DNA from 2 places in the Bacillus sp. WC2507 genome. Region 1 is predicted to be linked to the other one. Evidence: a T-box and tRNA genes for the amino acid it is inferred to sense, from the RefSeq annotation. Region 1 holds a T-box; the other holds one or more tRNA genes.

Region 1 (7,461 bases):
GAAAGGCATTGGCTACAAAATCGAATCGTAGCAAAGACAACATCACCAAAAATATTTTCATCAAAACCTTATTATTTTGTATTCTTTTATCACTTTGTCTTTATCAAATCATTTACTTCTTAGCTTCAAACTACGATAAAGAACGTTTTGCGAAAGAAAATGGAACGCATACTACAGAACAAGCGGATTCAGATAAACGAAACGACCAAAGTAAAACGAATCAAAATAAAGCTGTATCACAGGGAGACATTTTTAATTTCCAATCTTCTATTATAGATTATAAATCTCTCTCTACAGCTATCACTCACCTTTTGCAGCCTAGCCAAACTGCAAAAGCAAAAGAACATGCTCAAAATATTTCGGGGAAAAATAGCGCTTCTGCTCCACTTACAGAAACGGAAAAGCAAGTCGCTACTAATGATGCCTTACATAAACAAAATGCAGCCAGTAAAACAAATAATGCACAGGATGATCCAAAATTAACAGATGCACTACAGCAGTTAGCTCCACATATTGGCGCAACAATGCTTGCACTATCTCTGCTCGGATCTTTAATTTATGCAAAACTAATTGCCAAACCTTTTCAATATATGAGTGATGCTTTAAAAGATATTATAAATCTTGATTTCTCAGATAAAAAGCTACTTAACAAAAATACGGATCAAACAGATTTTAATTTGCAAGTAGCTGCTTCACAGGTCCCAAGTATAGTGAAGAATCTACATGCAAGCAATCAAGATTTAAGAAATGAACTCAAAAAGGAGCAACAATTAGAACAATCTCGTAAAGAATTTATGTCTATGGTTTCCCATGAATTAAAAACACCAATCGCAGCTGTTATGGGACAACTAGATGGCATGATTCACGGAATTGGAGCTTATAAAGATAGAGATAAATATTTAAAACGTTCTTATGAAATGATGCAAGACATTAACATATTAACGGAAAAAATGTCGGAATTATCCAAAATACAAAACCCTCAATTTAAACCTGATTTAAAAGTTATCTCATTAACCAATATTATTGAGGATGTTATGAAGAAAGTAGATTATTTCGTATCTGTAAAGCAATTAAATGTTCAATCTAACATTAAACAAGATGTAAAGGTTTTAGCAGATCCTAAATTTATTCAAACTGCTATTTTTAACATTATTTCAAATGCAATTCATTATACAATTGACCATCAGCATGTATATATAAAGCTTTATGAAAAGCCTAACGGTTACGCATTAGAAGTATTAAATACAGGTTCACAAATAGATGAAGATAAACTTGCCCATTTATTTGAGCCATTCTATCGCGCGAACCCTGACAAACATGGCTTAGTACAAGGTAGTGGTCTTGGGTTATACATTGTAAAACAAATACTAGATAAACATCAGTTTCCTTATGGGATACAAAACACACCTCAAGGTGTAAAATGTTCTATTGTATTCCCAAAAGCAATGTAAAAACCTACTACAATTTCATACCCCAAATTCATACTTCGTATGAGTGGCGGAATTTTGTAGAGTATCTTACTCTGTTTCGTTCGCCCGTTATCCTTATTTGGATAGCGGGCGTTTTTTATTATTTAAAAGGAGAATTTTCATGGAAAAATTTAAGTATTCATTACTCGTTTTATTCGGAGCTTGTAGCTACGGCGTACTTTCAACTATTTTCAAACTCGGATTCATTGATGGATTTTCAGCACATGAACTATTAGGAGGACAATATGTCTTCGGATGGATTGGGCTTCTTCTGCTCGTTCTTTTCGTTTCACGTCATAAAGTAACAAAAAAGCAATTCTTTTCATTATTAACAGTCGGCACAACGATGAGTATGACTGGTATTTTCTACGCTATTTCTGTAGAAGAACTACCGGCATCTATCGCTGTTGTCCTACTTTTCCAGTTCACATGGATTGGTGTAGTCATTGAAGCAATTGCAAATCGAACATTCCCAAGCCGTGAGAAGGTTATATCTATCATTATTTTATTTACTGGTACATTGTTTGCAGGCGGTGTCTTTGAAGGTCTCGGACAAAGCTTTTCTACGAAGGGTATTATCTTTGGTCTATTAGCCGCTGTCTCTTTTTCATTCTATGTTTTTGCAAGTGGGCGCGTTGCTACAGAAGTTCCACCTTATACGAAAAGCTTTCTTATGACGACAAGCGCTACTCTTATCGTATGCCTATTCTTCCCGCCAACCTTTTTAACGGATGGTGCCCTGCAAGCCGGTCTTTGGAAATACGCTTTCTTCCTCGGATTGTTCGGTGTTGTCGTACCTGTCATTTGTTTTTCAATTGGCGTACCGAAAGTAGGAACAGGACTTAGTACAATACTAGGAGCAGCTGAATTACCAACGGCCATTATCGCTTCTATTACACTTGTACATGAAGTCGTAACATTCATGCAGTGGATTGGGATACTCTTTATATTGCTTGGGATTTTTATTCCTCAGATGCTTACGGCTAGGAGAGGAAAAAAACCTAATCATGTGCATAGTGCATAACAAAAGACCTTTCATTTATTTGAAAGGTCTTTTTCCCTATCTCACTTTACCGCTCCATACAGCTTCTCTACCTCATGCTCAATTTGTTTTACATCAATTCGTTCAAATAGTGGCTGTACACTATCAATTCTATTCGGCAACGTATTTTGAGGTTCCCAATTTCGGTTCACAATCGATAATGTGTTTCTAACGCTTTCACTTGAAAATGGTAAAAACGGTTCAAGGAGATTTGCAAAATTAGCGATAAGATACACACAGTTATAAATCGTTTCTTCGCATGAAACTGGATCATCTTCTCGTTGTTTCCAAGGTTGTCTCTCATCAAAATATTTATTTGCAAAACGTACTGCATCAAATATTGTTTCTAGCGCCACCTTAAATGTAGTTTGCTCAATCGCCTCTCCTACATTTTTATATAATCCTTCTACTTTATCTTTCAGCTCTACATCAATACTTCCCTTCGGCAGGATACCACCATAATATTTTTCAATAAACTTTAATGTCCGGTTCACAAAGTTCCCGTATGCACCTAACAATTCACTATTATGACTGTAAATGAATTCACGCCATGAAAAGTCAGTGTCACGATTTTCTGGTGCATTGACTGTTAAAAAGTAACGAATAGAATCTGGATTATATCTTTCCAACATATCAGGTACCCATACTGCCCAGTTTTTACTTGTCGATAATTTTCTTTTTTCCACTGTTAAATATTCATTCGAAACGATATGACGAGGAATTGCTCCTTCTCCTATTCCAAGCAATACCGCTGGCCAAATGATGGAATGAAACGGAATATTATCCTTTCCGTGCACATAATATGTTTTCGCTTCTCTATCCCAGAACTCTTGATCATCTTTCCCTGTTTCTTCAGCCCAATGTTTACTCGCTGAATAATAGCCTGTCACTGCTTCAATCCATACGTAAATTTTCTTATCTTCATACCCTTCTACTGGAATTGTTACCCCAATTGATAAATCACGTGATACGGCCCTATCTAGTAACCCTTCCTTTACATATCTCTCTGTTAGTTGAATCGCATTGTCGCGCCATGTCCCTGTTTGTTTGGCGATTTCTACCGCCCTTTTAATTTGCTCCTGAAATGTATGCAATGCGAAATAAAAATGCTCTGTTTCCTGTACAGATGGCGTACTACCACATAACTTACATTTCTTTTCTAACAAATCGAGTGGATCTAAGATTGCTGAACAAGCATCACATTGATCTCCTCTTGCTGCTTCATGACAGTGCGGGCAAATTCCTTCTACATAACGATCTGGTAAAAACTGCGTACATGTTTCACAATATGCTTGTTCCACTGTTTTTTTATAAATATGGCCTTCTTCTAATAAACGTAAAAAAACTTTTTGAACCATTTCATGATGGTGCTCACTATCTGTACGTGTATAGCAATCATAAGTAAAACCAAGGCTACGAAAACATCGCTCAAACTCTTCATGATACTTATCAGCAATTTTCTTCGCCGTCACACCTTCTTGTTTTGCCCTAATTGCAATCGGTGTTCCATTACAATCACTTCCCGAAACATACAACACATTCTCACCTTTTGCCCGGTAATAACGTGCTAAAATATCTCCAGGTAACAAACTCGCAATATGTCCAAGATGTAACGAACCATTTGCATACGGCCAAGCGCCTCCAATAAAAATACTCATCTTACATTCCTCCTTTTAAATATAAAAAAGCCCCGCCCTTATCTTAAAAAAGATAAGGGCGGGGCTGTATAAACAGTCGCGGTACCACCTTATTTCGCCAATTACTCACATAATTAGCCTTAACAAGTACGAAGCTATATGCTCTTATACTGTGGTTTTGATAACGAGTACCAACTCTCGTCGCCGCCTACTATTATCATTTGATAAGTTCAGGACGAAGCTCAAAGGCCATTGTTCAAATGAATATTCTTGCTTCTTCTCAGCTACCGAAGCTCTCTGGAAAGAATGTGTTCATCCTACTTTTCCTTTTCAACGCTTTTACGTATAACAAGTATTGTACGACTTAATAACAGAAAAATCAAACTTTTATTCAGAAAGAAAAGGAAATCCCATCCTCTTGCCGAATAACTATACGTTCACAAAAGGAGTGATACGATTGAATCAAAAACAACTAAGCACACGTAATAAAAAAAGCTGGAATGCAGCTGCTTATGAAGCTTGGACGAATCGCCACGGGGCACCAGCCGATTACGCGAAAAAACTCATAAAAGATCCTATGCGCGAGGTAAATCACTATTTACCTTACATACAATCTCCAACAGGAAAACGCATTATTAATTTACTCGGGTCAAAAGGAAATAAAGCCGTTGCTCTCGCTCTTTTAGGAGCTGATGTAACAGTTGTTGATATTTCAGCAAGTAATGCAAAATATGCAAATGAACTTGCGGAAGCAGCAGGTGTCTCTATCCAGTATGTCGTTTCTGATGTATTACATGTCCAGCTATCCGAATCATTCGATATCGTATTGCTAGAACTTGGTGTACTCCATTACTTTCTAGATTTAAAACCGCTCTTTCAAAAAATTGCTACCTTACTTAAGCGAGATGGAATGCTTATTCTTCGTGACTATCATCCTGTTTACACGAAATTATTAGGAGTAGACCACCCATCATTTCGGGCCAATGGAAATTATTTCGATGAAGAATTGATTGAAGATGACGTTGCTTATAGCATCCTTCTTACAGAAGCACAGAAAGAATCGTTACCGAAAACAACCATCCGTCGCTGGACATTAGGAGAAATTATTACAGCACTCGCCGAAGAACATTTTAAAATCGAAAAACTAATTGAAGAACAGGGACCTCATCAAAAGTGGGTCTTCCCTTCTACTGCCCCAGAAGGAATTGAAGAAAGAATACCCGGTCTATATACATTAATTGCGACGAAATGCAAAAAAGGATCCCTTCACGGATAGGATCCTTTTTGCATGCTTACGCATATAAGTTGAGGTTGGAGATTACCATAATTCTGTAGAATAGGACACAAGATATTTCAACATTTCGTCTCTGACTTACGTCGTCAAAAAGGGGTATGACCAACATAACGAAGAGTAATGTTACAGTTGATACTGATAATCGTTATCAACTAATTAGAAGTATACATGATGTTATTTCAAATTACAATAGCCTTTCTCATTTTTATTTATGAATTTTTTGATATACAAATGTATACATTTTAAGAACATTTACTCATATCAATCTGCCATCTTCCATTATCTGCTATACTTTTCATTGAACAGATTAATAACTTCATAATAATGTTTTTTATTAATTTCGTTCTTAATATTAATAAATCATAATAAACAGTTTTTAAAGGTAGGGGTAACTATGAAGTATGTTAGTATTCGAAAAAAACTACTGTTCACACTCTTAAGTATTTGTTCCTTATTTAGCATTGCTCTTATTGTTATTCTTTCATTCGCCATGAACCAAGCAAATGAAGTCGAAACATTAAAAAATGATGTATCAAAAAGAGCCACCATTTTAAAAGAACGTGGCGATTGGTTCCAAGCACAAGTTGCTGGTTTACAAGAATATTTACTGTCACATGATCAAAAAGGATTGGATAAGTTCAACCGAGAAGGAAAAAAACTAGCTGATACTAGAGAGAAAGTAACAAGTGATAAAAAACTCCCAGAAGGAATGAAAGAAGCCATTTTAATGGGAGGGAAGTGGCGAAGCGTCATAGATAATGAAGTCCTCCCTCTCGCTCGTGAAGGAAAATGGGACGAAGCATCCAAAATCGCTTTAGCTCAAACCGATTATGTAAATGATCTTTTAGGTCGTTTTACTAAATATACAAATGAAGAAAATGATAAACGTGATGCATTAATTGCTGACGTAGAGTCTTCCTCATCTCTTATTCAATATATTATTTTCTTCTCACTCATTACATGTACAGTAACGTCTATTTTATTAGCATGGTGGTTCTCTGGTAAACTCGTTAAACCGATACGACAAATTGATGAGAAATTAAAAGAATTAGCTTCTCAAGATGGCGATTTAACTGCTAGATTGCACGTAACGAGTAAAGATGAGATTGGTGATATCGCCAATTCCTTTAATCAAATGCTCACTAACTTACAACGTATCATAAAACAAGTTCAACAAACATCAACAGATGTAAAAGAAGCGTCTGAAAATGTGTTTATCGAAACAACTGCTTCTATGGAAAATAGTGCAAAAACCCAAGAAACTATGAATGTTCTCGAGCATAATATTCGTTCACAAGTTTCCAGCATCGAAGAAAGTTCAACTGCAATGGATGATATGACAACGAGTGTTCAGCGTATTGCAGAATCTGCCTCTTCTGTTGCTAGCCTAGCTGTTACAACTTCAGAAAAAGCAGATGATGGGAATAAAGTCATTGAGAAATCTATTACGCAAATGCATACCATTAACGAAGCTGTTAACGCTACATCACAAGTAGTAGAGCGACTCATTACACATACAAATCATATTGATACTGCACTTCAATCCATTTCTAATATCGCGGAACAAACGAATTTACTTGCTTTAAATGCTTCCATTGAAGCAGCCCGTGCTGGGGAACATGGAAAAGGCTTCGCTGTTGTTGCCGATGAAGTACGAAAACTTGCTGAACAATCTCAGCTAGCAGCAACTGACATTAACCATTTACTTCATCAAATTCAAGCAGATACAAAAATAGCAAATGAAATGATGGCGCAAGGTCAGTCAGAGGCTTCTGAAGGAATTACAGTCATTCGTACCGCTGGATCTTCATTCTCAGAAATTGTTAACCACATTAACAAAGTCTCTACACAAATGCAAGAAATGTCTGCAACTGCTGAAGAAATGGCCGCAAGTTCCGAAGAAATGAATGCAGCTTTAAATAACATCGCTTCTATTTCAAATGAGGTTGCCGCCGAAACATCACAAACAGCAACTTCATCTGGTGACCAAGTAAACAAAATGGGTGTCGTTGCTAAAAA
Region 2 (7,461 bases), 4.4 Mb from region 1:
CGTGCGATTGGTTGTGCACGTCCAAGCAGTTAGGCTGATAAGTAGGCAAATCCGCTTATCGTGAAGGCTGAGCTGTGATGGGGAAGCTCCTTATGGAGCGAAGTCTTTGATTCCCCGCTGCCAAGAAAAGCTTCTAGCGAGATAAAAGGTGCCTGTACCGCAAACCGACACAGGTAGGCGAGGAGAGAATCCTAAGGTGTGCGAGAGAACTCTGGTTAAGGAACTCGGCAAAATGACCCCGTAACTTCGGGAGAAGGGGTGCTTTCTTAACGGAAAGCCGCAGTGAATAGGCCCAAGCGACTGTTTAGCAAAAACACAGGTCTCTGCGAAGCCGTAAGGCGAAGTATAGGGGCTGACACCTGCCCGGTGCTGGAAGGTTAAGGAGAGGGGTTAGCGTAAGCGAAGCTCTGAACTGAAGCCCCAGTAAACGGCGGCCGTAACTATAACGGTCCTAAGGTAGCGAAATTCCTTGTCGGGTAAGTTCCGACCCGCACGAAAGGTGTAACGATTTGGGCACTGTCTCAACCAGAGACTCGGTGAAATTATAGTACCTGTGAAGATGCAGGTTACCCGCGACAGGACGGAAAGACCCCGTGGAGCTTTACTGTAGCCTGATATTGAATTTTGGTACAGTTTGTACAGGATAGGCGGGAGCCATTGAAACCGGAGCGCTAGCTTCGGTGGAGGCGCTGGTGGGATACCGCCCTGACTGTATTGAAATTCTAACCTACGGGTCTTATCGACCCGGGAGACAGTGTCAGGTGGGCAGTTTGACTGGGGCGGTCGCCTCCTAAAGTGTAACGGAGGCGCCCAAAGGTTCCCTCAGAATGGTTGGAAATCATTCGTAGAGTGCAAAGGCATAAGGGAGCTTGACTGCGAGACCTACAAGTCGAGCAGGGACGAAAGTCGGGCTTAGTGATCCGGTGGTTCCGCATGGAAGGGCCATCGCTCAACGGATAAAAGCTACCCCGGGGATAACAGGCTTATCTCCCCCAAGAGTCCACATCGACGGGGAGGTTTGGCACCTCGATGTCGGCTCATCGCATCCTGGGGCTGTAGTCGGTCCCAAGGGTTGGGCTGTTCGCCCATTAAAGCGGTACGCGAGCTGGGTTCAGAACGTCGTGAGACAGTTCGGTCCCTATCCGTCGTGGGCGTAGGAAATTTGAGAGGAGCTGTCCTTAGTACGAGAGGACCGGGATGGACGCACCGCTGGTGTACCAGTTGTTCTGCCAAGGGCATAGCTGGGTAGCTATGTGCGGAAGGGATAAGTGCTGAAAGCATCTAAGCATGAAGCCCCCCTCAAGATGAGATTTCCCATAGCGTAAGCTAGTAAGATCCCTGAAAGATGATCAGGTTGATAGGTTCGAGGTGGAAGCATGGTGACATGTGGAGCTGACGAATACTAATAGATCGAGGACTTAACCATATAATATGAAGCAAATGTTATCTAGTTTTGAGAGAACATAAAAAACTTATTGACTTTTAAAGTGAATAAGTTATAATAATGATTGTCTCAAAAGAATAATGTCTGGTAATGATGGCAGAGAGGTCACACCCGTTCCCATACCGAACACGGAAGTTAAGCTCTCTAGCGCCGATGGTAGTTGGGACCTTGTCCCTGTGAGAGTAGGACGTTGCCAGGCAATATTATTCCGCAGTAGCTCAGCGGTAGAGCTATCGGCTGTTAACCGATCGGTCGTAGGTTCGATTCCTACCTGCGGAGCCATTGGAGAGCTGTCCGAGTTGGCCGAAGGAGCACGATTGGAAATCGTGTATACGTCACAAGCGTATCAAGGGTTCGAATCCCTTGCTCTCCGCCATAGGATTTATAATATTTGGCCCGTTGGTCAAGTGGTTAAGACACCGCCCTTTCACGGCGGTAACACGGGTTCGAATCCCGTACGGGTCACCACTTTTGGAGGATTAGCTCAGCTGGGAGAGCACCTGCCTTACAAGCAGGGGGTCGGCGGTTCGATCCCGTCATCCTCCACCATATAAATTATATGAATAATATTGTCGCGGGGTGGAGCAGCACGGTAGCTCGTCGGGCTCATAACCCGAAGGTCGCAGGTTCAAATCCTGTCCCCGCAACCAAATGGTCCCGTGGTGTAGTGGTTAACATGCCTGCCTGTCACGCAGGAGATCGCCGGTTCGACCCCGGTCGGGACCGCCATTTTAATAAGGCTCGGTAGCTCAGTCGGTAGAGCAGAGGACTGAAAATCCTCGTGTCGGCGGTTCGATTCCGTCCCGAGCCACCATTTATTTTAATAAAATACGCCGGCTTAGCTCAATTGGTAGAGCAACTGACTTGTAATCAGTAGGTTGGGGGTTCAAGTCCTCTAGCCGGCACCATGTAAGTTTCGGAGGGGTAGCGAAGTGGCTAAACGCGGCGGACTGTAAATCCGCTCCTTCGGGTTCGGCAGTTCGAATCTGCCCCCCTCCACCATTTACATAGGGGCATAGTTTAAAGGTAGAACTGAGGTCTCCAAAACCTCCAGTGTGGGTTCGATTCCTACTGCCCCTGCCAAATATATTTACACAACATGGCGGTTGTGGCGAAGTGGTTAACGCACCGGATTGTGGCTCCGGCATTCGTGGGTTCGATTCCCATCAGTCGCCCCATTTTTATTTTTAAAATTACAAATAATCTAATGGATACTTACATATAATTAAGTAAGAAATCGATGGGCTATAGCCAAGCGGTAAGGCAACGGACTTTGACTCCGTCATGCGCTGGTTCGAATCCAGCTAGCCCAGCCATTTTTGCGGAAGTAGTTCAGTGGTAGAATACAACCTTGCCAAGGTTGGGGTCGCGGGTTCGAATCCCGTCTTCCGCTCCAATGAAATTTAATATGGCGGCATAGCCAAGTGGTAAGGCAGAGGTCTGCAAAACCTTTATCACCGGTTCAAATCCGGTTGCCGCCTTTTCTTTTGTGCCGATGTGGCGGAATTGGCAGACGCGCACGACTCAAAATCGTGTTCCTTCGGGAGTGTCGGTTCGACCCCGACCATCGGTATCGGTTAAAAGACGAGTGATCGTCTTTTTTTATTTGTTTTTATCTTCAATTAATCGTGAGTATACAGTAATATCAAGCGTTCCTACTTTGTGGGGACGCTTTTTTTATGTGTTCAAATTAATGTTAATGTATCGCCTATTACGTTAATTCTTATAGGTTAACGTAATGCTGATGAACGTTATAATGGTAATTTAGTTGATGGAAATTTATCAGATGATAATATCGAAAAAGGTGCGAATCTAACAAAATTATCAGAAGGTATCTCGTCCGTTTCAAATCAATTACCATTGAAAGAACGATTTGCATTTGCAGGTACTAGTGGCTTTGGTAACAATCATATAAAGGCTTTTGAAGCTTTACAAGAAGCTCGTGATACATTTATGTTTTCCGAAACTGGTGGAAGAAGTAGAATTAAGGGTGTACAAGAAGTAATAAAAGATTATGTGGATAAAGTTCTTGATAGAGTAAATGTAAAAAAATGAGTATCCCGATTCGTATATAGCATCTAAAGTATTACGTGAAGAACTTAAGGCTGCAGGAATTGAAGCAATCCCATATTCTAATGCAGCACATCACATTGTAGCTTGAAATGATAGCAGGACAGTGGAAGTACAGGAATTATTAAAAGAGATTGAGATACATCATGCTTCTGCTGCTAATGGGGTATTTTTACCGTATAAAGTGAATGAATATGTGACTACTGAAGCATTACATATAGGTGATCATGGTCCAGAGTATATAAGAGAAGTATACAGAGTATTAGGCGAAGTTAAACGCTTTGGGGGTAATCGAGCAGTTGCAGCTTTGCAGAATATAAGAGAAAGATTATTGGACGGTAGTTAAAAATTAAATCAACCTGAATAATCTTAATTGTTTTACTAATTAAATTATAAAGGAGTAAAAGGTATGAAAATTTGGCAATTAAAAAGCTTATTTGATAACTATAAATCTTTTCAACTATTAAATTTGAAAGAAGACCGTAAAAAATATTTTGATGAAAAAATTGATTTGGCAATAAAGTTATCTGATTCATGGGGAGAAATTCTTGTTGAATGTGTAGAAGGAGATAACCATAGTGATTGTCCTATGTTCTGGGGGGAACTTGGCACGCCAATGGTTAGTAGAAAAGCAAAAGAGGTATTAGAGCCTTTAATTTGCAATAATGTTGAGTTTCTTCCGCTAACTCATAATGTTACAGGTGAATTTTATTACCTAATAAACGTTTTAAATACAATTGATGCAATTGACTACAATAAAGCAGTTTTTGAAAAACTAAGTACAAGATTAATAATAGGTTTCGAAAAATACGCATTTTTGCCTAATATAGTTGAAGGGCAGATAATATTTAAAACCTATTTAAATCAAAGATTACACTTCTCTACTGTTTTAGTGTCTGACGAATTAAGAAATGCAATTTTAGAAAGTGATTTAAAAGGTTTTGAATTTATAGAGATATGGGATTCAGAAGCAAACATGTAAAAGAAAGTCCTAAAATAACTGATAGAAGTTCAAACAATGGTTTACATTAACTAGACACTTACAAGATGGAGATAGTGCAGATATAACTTGATCTATACCCAAATATAATAGTTATCCTAAAGGAGAATAAATACTCTTAGAAAGAAGTTTTTTATATGTGGAAAAATCTGATTTTAGAAATTGGAGATATACTGAAAAGTGTTAACTTTAATTTGAACACACCAGCAACAGATACTGAAGTTCATAGATTAAGAAAACACGTAAAAGAGAAATTTAATGTTGACTTACCGAGTGAATACGAAGAGTTTCTTAAAACTGTAAATGGTTTAGACTTTGATGGATTGGTCCTTTACGGAGTCGATTCTCCTTTACTAGAAACAGAAAAAGATGAACATATTTGCGGCTTTATAGATACGAATGAGATTTGGTATGAAAATGAATTTCAAAAAGAGTATCTTTTCTTTGGGGATTCAAATATTGCGTGGTTTTGCAAAAACTTATCAGACGGTACTTATCTAGAACTTGATAAACCATCTGGCACAGTGATGAAAATATATAATGATTTCGATACAATGCTTGAGGAAGCGTTAAAAATAACCCTTCTGTAATAGGGGGATTAAGAAGAACAAAAAATCCATTTGAAAGAACAGTTTATTTATCTAATACGACTAAAGATCGAAGAGTATTTCTTTTTAACGAGTAAAACTTTGGAAGAAGAAACAGCTCTGTTATATAAACAACAATTAAAAGCTATTAAGGAATTAGAGCAAACTGCGAAACAATAAAGGGATAAAAACGAACATTCATTTTTATCCCTTTATATAATTCCATTACTATATAAAATGTCAGTAGATTCTTGTATATACAAGAATCGTTTCCAGCACTCTAGAGAGAATCTCCCCATCCTGGTGACATGAAGTTAAATCCGACACCACCAGTAGATATTAGCACATGATCAGCTGTTAATTTCGTAATTTCTAAAAACTTCTTTTCAAATTCTTCTCTGTTGTACTTGTACATAGTTGAGTGGCACGATCACATTTGCGTTGAAGTACTCAACCAGTCCCCTAATTCCTTTAATTCAGGAAACGACTCAAATTGAATTGGTTCATCTAATTTCATGAATCTCACTTGATAGATAGTTGGGTTTAGTTTTTCTCCTATCCCTTTAAGACCATATGCTTTTTTCTCATTTGAATGTGTCATAATAACTCTCCCCCATCCTTCTTTTAAATTTTTAGATTTCAAAAAATTTCCTATTTTAATTATATAGCGATAGAAAGTAATTAGGGGAATGTTGTGGTAATTTTTTACTTTTCCTTATTGTTTAGCGAGAGATAATAAAATAAATCATCACAGTAATAAATGAAATAGGATAAACTTAATTAAGGGAGAAAAATGAAAGTAAAAGGTGTCAGTTATTTTATTGTGATTCCATTTTGGCTCCGTCCCATTTTAATTTATCATGTTGAAAGAAGCTCAAAATTTTTGAAATGCTTTAAAATAAAGGATTTTAAGGGTAACACTCTATATAAATGTCACCTAAAAGACTCAAAATCGTGTTCCTTCGGGAGTGTCAGTATCGGTATCGGCGATGTAAAAAGACTCTAACAGAAATGTTAGAGTCTCTTTTGTTAAATTATGTTATGTAATTCTAAAATTCGTGATAAATGTAGGAATTCATGTATAATATAACTTGTCGAAAGAACAAAATGATAGTAATTTATATTATGTCTGTAATATGAATCAAAAATGAACTTTTTATATTTCTTTTAAAAATGTGTTGAATACACATTATATTTCATATTAATATTTTTATGTAGATTTAAAACGGGAAAGAGAGTGGAAAGTATGGGTCGTAAATGGAATAATATTAAAGATAAAAAAGCATCAAAAGATGCAAATACAAGCCGTATATACGCGAAATTTGGACGTGAAATTTATGTGGCAGCAAAACAAGGCGAGCCAGATCCAGAATCAAACCAGGCGTTAAGAGTCGTATTAGAGCGTGCGAAAACATATAATGTACCAAGAACAATTATTGATCGTGCAGTGGAAAAAGCAAAAGGCGGTTCAGAGGAAAATTATGATGAGCTTCGTTATGAAGGATTTGGGCCAAATGGAGCTATGGTTATTGTAGATACACTTACAAATAACGTAAACCGTACTGCAGCAGATGTACGAGCTGCATTTAGCAAAAACAGTGGTAACATGGGTGTAAACGGCTCTGTAGCTTACATGTTTGATGCGACAGCTGTTATCGGCCTTGAAGGGAAAACATCAGATGAAGTACTTGAAATTTTAATGGAAGCAGATGTAGATGCACGTGACATTCTAGAAGAAGAAGATGCTGTTATCGTATATGCTGAACCAGATCAATTCCATTCAGTACAATCTGCACTTAAAGATGCGGGTGTTGAAGAATTTACAGTTGCTGAATTAACAATGCTTGCACAAAGTGATGTAACACTTCCTGAAGATGCTCAAGTACAATTTGAGAAAATGGTTGATGCATTAGAAGATTTAGAAGATGTGCAACAAGTTTACCACAACGTAGACTTAGGAGAATAATATGATAGAAGCCCCTGTTCGTTTATCGAATAGGGGCTTTTTTATAAAGGTAATTAAGGTGCTGAATTAGTAAAGGTATTTTGTTGTAGACAGGGAATATGCTTATAGGGATATATGAAACATTCATTACTGCTAGGAGGCGTAATATGGAACATAAAACACCAAAGCATATCGTTGCTGTAGCAGGTTATTTAACAAATGAAAAAGACGAAGTGTTATTAGCTAAAGTACATTGGCGATCGGATACGTGGGAGTTTCCAGGAGGACAGGTAGAAGAAGGAGAAGCGCTGGATCAAGCTGTTTGTAGGGAAATAAAAGAGGAAACAGGATTAACGGTGAAGCCTATCGGTATTACAGGAGTTTATTATAATGCTTCCATGCACATTCTAGCTGT

The links. The T-box of region 1 lies ahead of metG (methionine--tRNA ligase). A T-box ahead of a tRNA ligase gene usually reads a tRNA of that ligase, here a tRNA-Met.
Region 2: it has a tRNA-Met gene. The T-box ahead of metG (methionine--tRNA ligase) is inferred to sense a tRNA for this amino acid. The anticodon was not compared.

What each region holds. Positions count from the first base shown of each region.
Region 1 covers NZ_JBQXPN010000001.1:722,104-729,564, reverse strand. The annotation lists gene ACUN28_RS03790 (response regulator transcription factor) at 1-31, shown strand, start outside; gene ACUN28_RS03785 (sensor histidine kinase) at 9-1,451, shown strand; gene ACUN28_RS03780 (EamA family transporter) at 1,591-2,493, shown strand; gene metG (methionine--tRNA ligase) at 2,535-4,169, opposite strand; T-box leader at 4,221-4,491, opposite strand; gene ACUN28_RS03770 (class I SAM-dependent methyltransferase) at 4,606-5,424, shown strand; gene ACUN28_RS03765 (methyl-accepting chemotaxis protein) at 5,837-7,461, shown strand, end outside.
Region 2 covers NZ_JBQXPN010000001.1:5,094,134-5,101,594, reverse strand. The annotation lists rRNA gene ACUN28_RS26855 (23S ribosomal RNA) at 1-1,426, shown strand, start outside; rRNA gene rrf (5S ribosomal RNA) at 1,528-1,643, shown strand; tRNA gene ACUN28_RS26845 (tRNA-Asn) at 1,652-1,726, shown strand; tRNA gene ACUN28_RS26840 (tRNA-Ser) at 1,729-1,820, shown strand; tRNA gene ACUN28_RS26835 (tRNA-Glu) at 1,838-1,912, shown strand; tRNA gene ACUN28_RS26830 (tRNA-Val) at 1,918-1,993, shown strand; tRNA gene ACUN28_RS26825 (tRNA-Met) at 2,018-2,094, shown strand; tRNA gene ACUN28_RS26820 (tRNA-Asp) at 2,098-2,173, shown strand; tRNA gene ACUN28_RS26815 (tRNA-Phe) at 2,183-2,258, shown strand; tRNA gene ACUN28_RS26810 (tRNA-Thr) at 2,277-2,352, shown strand; tRNA gene ACUN28_RS26805 (tRNA-Tyr) at 2,363-2,446, shown strand; tRNA gene ACUN28_RS26800 (tRNA-Trp) at 2,454-2,527, shown strand; tRNA gene ACUN28_RS26795 (tRNA-His) at 2,547-2,622, shown strand; tRNA gene ACUN28_RS26790 (tRNA-Gln) at 2,686-2,760, shown strand; tRNA gene ACUN28_RS26785 (tRNA-Gly) at 2,766-2,840, shown strand; tRNA gene ACUN28_RS26780 (tRNA-Cys) at 2,855-2,925, shown strand; tRNA gene ACUN28_RS26775 (tRNA-Leu) at 2,936-3,017, shown strand; partial or broken gene ACUN28_RS26770 (AHH domain-containing protein) at 3,245-3,860, shown strand; gene ACUN28_RS26765 (imm11 family protein) at 3,924-4,496, shown strand; gene ACUN28_RS26760 (YrhA family protein) at 4,652-5,104, shown strand; partial or broken gene ACUN28_RS26755 (DUF3884 family protein) at 5,382-5,702, opposite strand; gene ACUN28_RS26750 (YebC/PmpR family DNA-binding transcriptional regulator) at 6,348-7,067, shown strand; gene ACUN28_RS26745 (NUDIX hydrolase) at 7,214-7,461, shown strand, end outside.